2 regions of the Mesorhizobium sp. M7A.F.Ca.CA.001.04.2.1 genome follow, and region 1 is predicted to be linked to the other one. Evidence: riboswitches for the same ligand, from Rfam matches in the RefSeq annotation. Region 1 holds a riboswitch; the other holds the start of a gene.
The links. Region 1 has a riboswitch for cobalamin ahead of bluB (5,6-dimethylbenzimidazole synthase). Riboswitches for the same ligand answer to the same signal wherever they lie in the genome.
Positions count from the first base shown of each region.

Region 2: another riboswitch for cobalamin. It lies ahead of EN955_RS21275 (ABC transporter ATP-binding protein); the one in region 1 lies ahead of bluB (5,6-dimethylbenzimidazole synthase).

Region 1 covers NZ_RZQT01000064.1:14,767-18,151, forward strand. Annotated here, with positions in the region: gene EN955_RS20295 (exodeoxyribonuclease VII small subunit) at 1-202, opposite strand, end outside; gene EN955_RS20300 (histone deacetylase family protein) at 206-1,132, opposite strand; cobalamin riboswitch at 1,255-1,435, shown strand; partial or broken gene bluB (5,6-dimethylbenzimidazole synthase) at 1,546-2,163, shown strand; gene EN955_RS20310 (hypothetical protein) at 2,286-3,269, opposite strand.
Region 2 covers NZ_RZQT01000069.1:23,681-27,065, reverse strand. Annotated here, with positions in the region: gene EN955_RS21285 (alanine racemase) at 1-88, shown strand, start outside; gene EN955_RS21280 (AraC family transcriptional regulator) at 94-927, opposite strand; cobalamin riboswitch at 1,163-1,370, shown strand; gene EN955_RS21275 (ABC transporter ATP-binding protein) at 1,535-2,323, shown strand; gene EN955_RS21270 (ABC transporter substrate-binding protein) at 2,373-3,320, shown strand; gene EN955_RS21265 (iron ABC transporter permease) at 3,350-3,385, shown strand, end outside.

The DNA.
Region 1 (3,385 bases):
GCCTGATCTTCTCGACCTTGTCCTCGGCGGCCTTCAGCAGCCGGTCGCAATGCGCCTTAAGCGCCTCGCCACGTTCATAGATCCTGATCGACTGGTCGAGCGGCACGTCGCCACGCTCCAGATCATCGACGATCTTCTCCAGCGCATCGAGTGCCTGCTCGAAGCTCATCGCCTTGACGTCTTCGTTGGTCTCACCAGCCATCATTCATCCTTTCATCAGTCGCCCGACATGGGCGGCGACCGAAAATGCCAATCCCTGCAGATCGTAGCCGCCCTCGAGCAGGCTGACGAGCCGGTTGCCGCTGTGGCGTGCCGCGCGCTGCATCAACTGGCCGGTCGCCCAGTCGAAATCATCCTCGGTCAGATTGATCTCGGCCAGCGGATCGCGGTGGTGCGCGTCGAACCCGGCCGAAATGATGATCAGGTCGGGCGCGAAATTGTCGAGCGCGGGCAGGACGCGCGACAGGAAGGCATCGCGAAACACTTCGCTGCCGGTCTGCGGCGCCAGCGGTGCGTTGACGATATTGCCGGCGCCCGTTTCGGTCTTCGCTCCGGTGCCGGGATAAAGCGGCATCTGGTGTGTCGAGCAATAGAGCACCGAGGGATCGTCCCAGAAAATATCCTGCGTGCCATTGCCGTGATGCACGTCCCAGTCGACGATGGCAACGCGCTCGACACCGTGTTTCTTCTGCGCATAACGCGCCGCGATCGCCGCCGTGTTGAACAGGCAGAAGCCCATGGCCGTGGTCTTTTCGGCATGATGGCCGGGCGGCCGGGCGGCGACAAAGACGTTGTCGGCGCGGCCCGAAAAGACATCATCGACGGCGGCGTTGGCGGCGCCGATCGCGGTGATCGCCGCTTGCCAGCTCTTCGGACTGGCAGTGGTGTCGGCATCGATGCGGGCAATCCCCTCGTCGGGAATGGCGGCGCGCACGCGGGCGACGAAATCGGCGGGATGCGCGTAGAGGATGGTGGCCTCGTCGCCTTCCGGCGCCTGGATACGATCGAGCGCGGCAAAGGCTTCCTCATCGAGCACGCGCTCGATGGCGCGCAAGCGGTCGGGCCGCTCGGGATGTCCGGGCGGCGTGAGATGCTCGAGGAAGATCGGATGCGTGTAGAGACGGGTGGTCATCGTCCTAATCTAGTGACCCGGATCGACAAAGGCCATGCACGGGCGGCCGATGACTGGGGAAAATCGCGCCTGCGTCCATTCGTGTCGCCGCAGGCATTGGCCTCGCCGGCGCTTCGGCGTAAGGTCCCTGGGTACTGCCTGGTGCCCGCCGCAAGCGGGAGAATCGGGAACACGGTTGAATTCCGTGGCGTGCCCAACGCTGTGAGGGGGACCGCGCCGGTAAATGCCACTGTCGATGACGGGAAGGCACCGGACGCGGGTTGATCCCAAGCCAGAAGACCGGCCTGGCAGGCATCGTCATCCGCATGGTCAGGCGGATGGCATCAGAGCGACGTGCGTCCATTTGGACGCACAAAGTATGCTCTGACCGTTTTGAATCTGCAATCGCAAGGGGACAAGCGATGCCGGAACATATGACCGCTGCCATTGACGATGGATTCGACCAGAATGCGCGCGATGCGGTCTATCGCGCCATGTTCACGCGGCGCGACGTGCGCAGCCATTTCCTGCCCACCGCGATCGATGACGACGTGCTGGCGCGGCTGCTGCTTGCCGCCCATCATGCGCCATCGGTCGGCTTCATGCAGCCATGGAATTTCATTGTCATTCGTGACATCGAGCGACGCGAAAGGGTGCGCGACCTGTTCCTGGCCGCGCGCGAGCAGGAACTGCCGGCGATCGAGGCGGAAAAACAGGCGCTGTACCGCAAGCTCAAGCTGGAAGGCATCTGCGAAAGCGCGCTCAACATCTGCATCACTTGCGACCGGCAGCGCTCGAAGGGTTCGCCGCTGGGACGCTGGCACAATCCGGAGATGGATCTCTACAGCACCGTCTGCGCGGTGCAGAATTTCTGGCTGGCCGCGCGTGCCGAGGGCGTTGGCGTCGGCTGGGTGAGCATCATCGAGGCTGAGGCGCTGAAGCGGTTGTTGGCCATTCCGGATCACGTAACGCCAATCGCCTATCTCTGCGTCGGCCGTGTTTCCGAGTTCGCTTCCAAACCGGACCTTGAAACGCATGGTTGGGGACGGCGGCTGCCGCTGCCGGAACTGATCATGAGCGAGACGTTTTCCGGGCAAGGCGAGGCACAGCTCAAGTCCACCGTGGCGCGCCTCAACACCGTTTCTGCCTCACCAGACACCACCTGCCCGGCCGATCAGGGTGTGGCGCCGGCCGTACCCCAGCGCGAACCGCCGAAGGAGGCGAGCGCCTTGTCCTTGAGTTCCCTGAACTTCGACGACGCATCGGCCAACCGGGCGTCCCAGGCCGGATCCGGCACCTGGCCCGCGATGGTCTTGAAATAGACCTGCATCAGGCAAGCGATGGCGAAAGGCTCGATGAAGGCCGCCTTGAATGCCCAGGCGAAGACGATGGCGAGCACGAAGGCCCAGCCGGCGAGTTGGCCGGGCATCAGGAACAGAATGGCGCCGGCAGGCGCCAGCATCATCAGAAAGATGACGAACGACACGCCCCACATGATGACCGCCAGCCAGACGGCGTTCTTGACCATGACCTTGCCGTTCTGGGCATAGAGCACGACGCCTTGGCGCGCCGTCTCGAAGGGTGAGGCTGAATTGATGCGGATGTTGTAGCCGAGGATGATCTCGTCGACATAGGTCAGCGACAGGCGGATCACCGTGTTGATGAAGGAGACCAGGCCGCTCAGGCCCGGTATCGGCAGGAAGGCGGCGATACCGCCGAGCAGGCCGGTGATGGCGCGGATGGCACCCTTGACGAGTTGGTCGACGACGAAAAGGATATTGGCCTCGGCAAAACGCTGGGTGACGACATCCCTGGCGTAGGCGATCTGGTCCTGACCGCCGGGAATGTCGCGGCCGTCGATCAGATGAACCATGACGGCGATGTGGCCGGCCTTGACGATATAGAGGATGTATTCGCGGATCCAGTAGACCGCGATAGAGACGATGCCAAACCCGACCACGCCGCCCCACAGGGCAAAGGACATGGGCCCGTCGGGATCGGTGGAGATATGGCCGACGCCATAGCCGACCGAGGCACCGGTGCCGGTCGCCATGATGTAGGCCAGCGTGATGCCGAAATAGACGATCATACGAAAGACGATGAACGGCCAGGTCCGCATCATGATGGACACCGACCGGCCGATCTCGAAATCCCACATGTGCCCCGAATCTCCGCCTCAGAGATGGTGGAAGAGGATGAACTCAACCCGACGATTGTCAATTGCCGGCCCTGGCACCACAGGGCGACGAATTCTGGGCAACGGTTTTCTTTCGC
Region 2 (3,385 bases), on a different contig from region 1:
CGAGGCCGTGCTGCAGCAATTCGGGTCGATCGCCGTGTTTTCCGGCGGAAAGGTCATCGATCGCTGGCCGGCGCTGCCGATGGCGTGATCGAGCTACGCCTTCACCGGTACCCAGATCTCCAGCCCGCCATTGCCGCTGTGGGCATCGAACTCCGGTCCATAGCGCTCGAATTCCGGTGCATCCGCGATTTCGTGACCGGAGGCGGGCAGCCAACTGTTCCAGATCGTGTTGATCGTCCGGCGGATGGATGAGATGTGCTCGCGGTGCGAGAACACCGCATATTTCTGCGCCGGCACCCGCACCCGATAGAAGTCCTTCGGCAGATCCGCAAAGCCGGACACTTCGACGCCGACGACATAGTCGAAATTGCCCGCGTCGTCGCCGTTAAGGCAGACGCCGTAGAAAACGCCTGAGATCTCGCCGGGGATGTTGCCGATATAGGGTGCAAAACGCTGCCACTGCATCGGAATCCCGGCGCTGGTTTCACAGCTGTAGCGTTCGCCGAGGCCGGCGATCAGGAACGGCCGGCTGGTCTCGAAGCGCGGTGGTTCGAGATTGGTGAGGAAGGACTGGTCCATCAGGATCGGCTCCACGAGGTCGAGGTTGTTGGTCGAGCCTTGCGCGCGCACCAGTTCCGGCGTGGTGCCGAACTGATCGCGGAAGGCACGGGTGAACGCCTCATGCGAGTTGTAGCCGGCGTCGAGCGCGACGGCGAGGATGTCGGGCGCTCCGCCGGCCAGCTTGCGCGCCGCCTCGGTCAGCCGGCGTGAGCGCATGTAACCCATCACCGAGCGGCCGGTTGCGGCGCCGAAGGCGCGCGTCACATGAAAACGCGACACACCGCTGCTTTGCGCGACATCGTCAAGCGAGATCGCCTCCGGCAGATGGCTCTCGACGAACCACAGCGCTTTCTCGGTCGGGTTCATGGGGCTCCTTTTCGCATTGGCCGGATCATCTTGGCGTTTCCTGGCGCGGCCAGTTTGATCGAAATTGCGCATTCCGTGCAATCTGCGCCGATCCCATGGGCTTTCGCTTGACAGCGGGCCGCGTCATCTCCTAAGAATGTTATGTTATTACATAAAGTGAGCGTGCAATGCCTGTTTCCGTTAGCTGGCCCACCACTTCGTCCGAGAAATCCATTGCGAAGCGTTTGGTGGAAATCTACGCTGAAGTGGTGATGGTCCCCGAGCCGAAAGGCGAGGGGTGAAAAGGGAACACGGTGAGGCCTGTTCAGGTCGAGGCCGTGGCTGCCCCCGCAACTGTAAGCGGCGAGCAAAATCCGTGAATGCCACTGGCCGGCAAGGCTGGGAAGGCAGGATGGCGCAACGACCCGCGAGCCAGGAGACCTGCCATCACTGAGTTGACCGGACGGGGTGTGCCGGGAGGAAACGCGAATCCCGGCCTTGTCGGCCGGTTCGCCAGCTTCCTTCCGTCGCCAGTTTTGGAAAGTGACGGAAAGTTGGACGGCTCCATCGATCATCGCATCACCATGCGCACGCTTTGCCGTCCCCGCAATCCGGCGGGCTGCAGCCGATGAGCGCAGCGCTTCTCGAAGCCCATGACCTCTGTGCCATGGCGAATGGGCGGAATCTGGTCCAGGCGGTCAGCTTCTCGGTGGCCGCTGGCGATCGCCTTGCCATCATCGGTCCCAACGGCGCCGGCAAGACGACGCTGCTGCGCATGCTGTCGGGCATGCTGCGGCCAAGTTCCGGCGAGGTGAAGCTTGGCGGACGCGGGCTGGACAGGATTTCGGCCGCCGAGCGGGCGCTGCATATCGCCGTTGTCGGCCAGACCGACCAGCCCGATCCGCGGCTGGCGGTGATCGATTATGTCGAGCTTGGCCGGGTCCCGCACGCCGGGCTGCGGCGCAGGAGCGAGGAACGCGACATTGTCGTCAATGCGCTGCGCCGGACCGGCCTGCTGCCGCTGCTTGGCCGCACCGTCGGCTCGCTGTCGGGCGGCGAGCGCCAGCGCGCCCAACTGGCGCGCGCCATCGCCCAGCAGCCCAAAATCCTGTTCCTCGACGAACCGACCAACCATCTGGACCCGCGCGCCCGCGGCGAACTGCTCGACCTCGTGGCAGGCTTCGAGATGACGGTGATCGCGGTGCTGCACGATCTGGCGCTGGTAGCACCCTTCGCCACCAGGGTTGCGGTGATGAACCATGCCCGTCTGCAAGCGCTCGCCGCACCGCGCGAAGCGCTGGCCCAACAGCTGATCCGCGAGATTTTCGGCATCGATGTGCTGCGCCTGCGCCATCCGACCGAGGATCGAGAGTTGACGGTGTTCGAGGTTCCGAACCGTGCCGCGCCGCCGTCGTGATTGAAGCCGTTCCATAGTCGACCCGATCCCACCCACAAGGAGCATACCCGTGAAACGCCTCGCTTTTTCGCTTGCCGTCTCGCTGCTGACCTCGACCGCCTTCGCCTTCCCGGTAACCGTCGACAGCTGCGGCAAGCCGCTGACCTTCGACGCGCCGCCGAAGCGCGCTGTCATCCATGATCTGAACATGGCTGAGATGGCTTTCGCGCTGAAATTGCAGCCGTCAATCGTCGGCCTGACCGGCATCACCGGATGGTACAAGGTCGGTCCCGAATTCAAGGCAGAGCAGGGTTCGATCCCGGAGCTGGCGCCGAAATATCCGACGCTCGAAAACCTCGTGGCCGTGGAGCCGGATTTCTTCTTCGCCGGCTGGTACTACGGCATGAAGCCGGGTGGCGAGGTGACGCCCGACACGCTTGCCCCGCACGGCATCAAGACGCTGGTTCTGGCGGAAAGCTGCGTCCATCTCGACAAGAGGCGCCCCGCCGCCTCGATGGACCTGCTCTACGGCGACGTCGAAAAGCTGGGCAAGATCTTCGGCAAGGAGACAGAGGCGGAAAAGCTTGTCTCTGGCTGGAAGGCGCAGCTCGCCGACATCACCGCCAAGGTCGGCAGCGCCAAGGGCACGCGGGTGTTCCTCTACGATTCCGGCGAGGACAAGCCGTTCACCGCAGGCAAGTTCGCCATCCCCAGCGCCATGATCACTGCCGCCGGCGGCGACAACATCATGGCTGACATGGACACCAGCTGGGGCAACACGGATTGGGAAACGGTGGCGTCGCGCAATCCGCAATTCCTCATCCTGCTCGATTACCAGGACGGTGGCGGCTACAGGAAGCTGCTCGACTTCCTGAAGGCGCGTCCGGCCATGAAGGAGACCGACGCGGTCAAGAACGAGCGCTTCGTCGCCCTCCGCTACGCCGAGCTGACGCCTGGACCCGCCAACATCGAAGCGATCGACAAGATCGCCAAGGCCATGCACCCGGAAGCATTTTGAGCTTGCGCCATCCGGCATTTGCGTTGGCCATGCTGGCGGGAGCGGCGGCGATCGCCGCTCTCGCT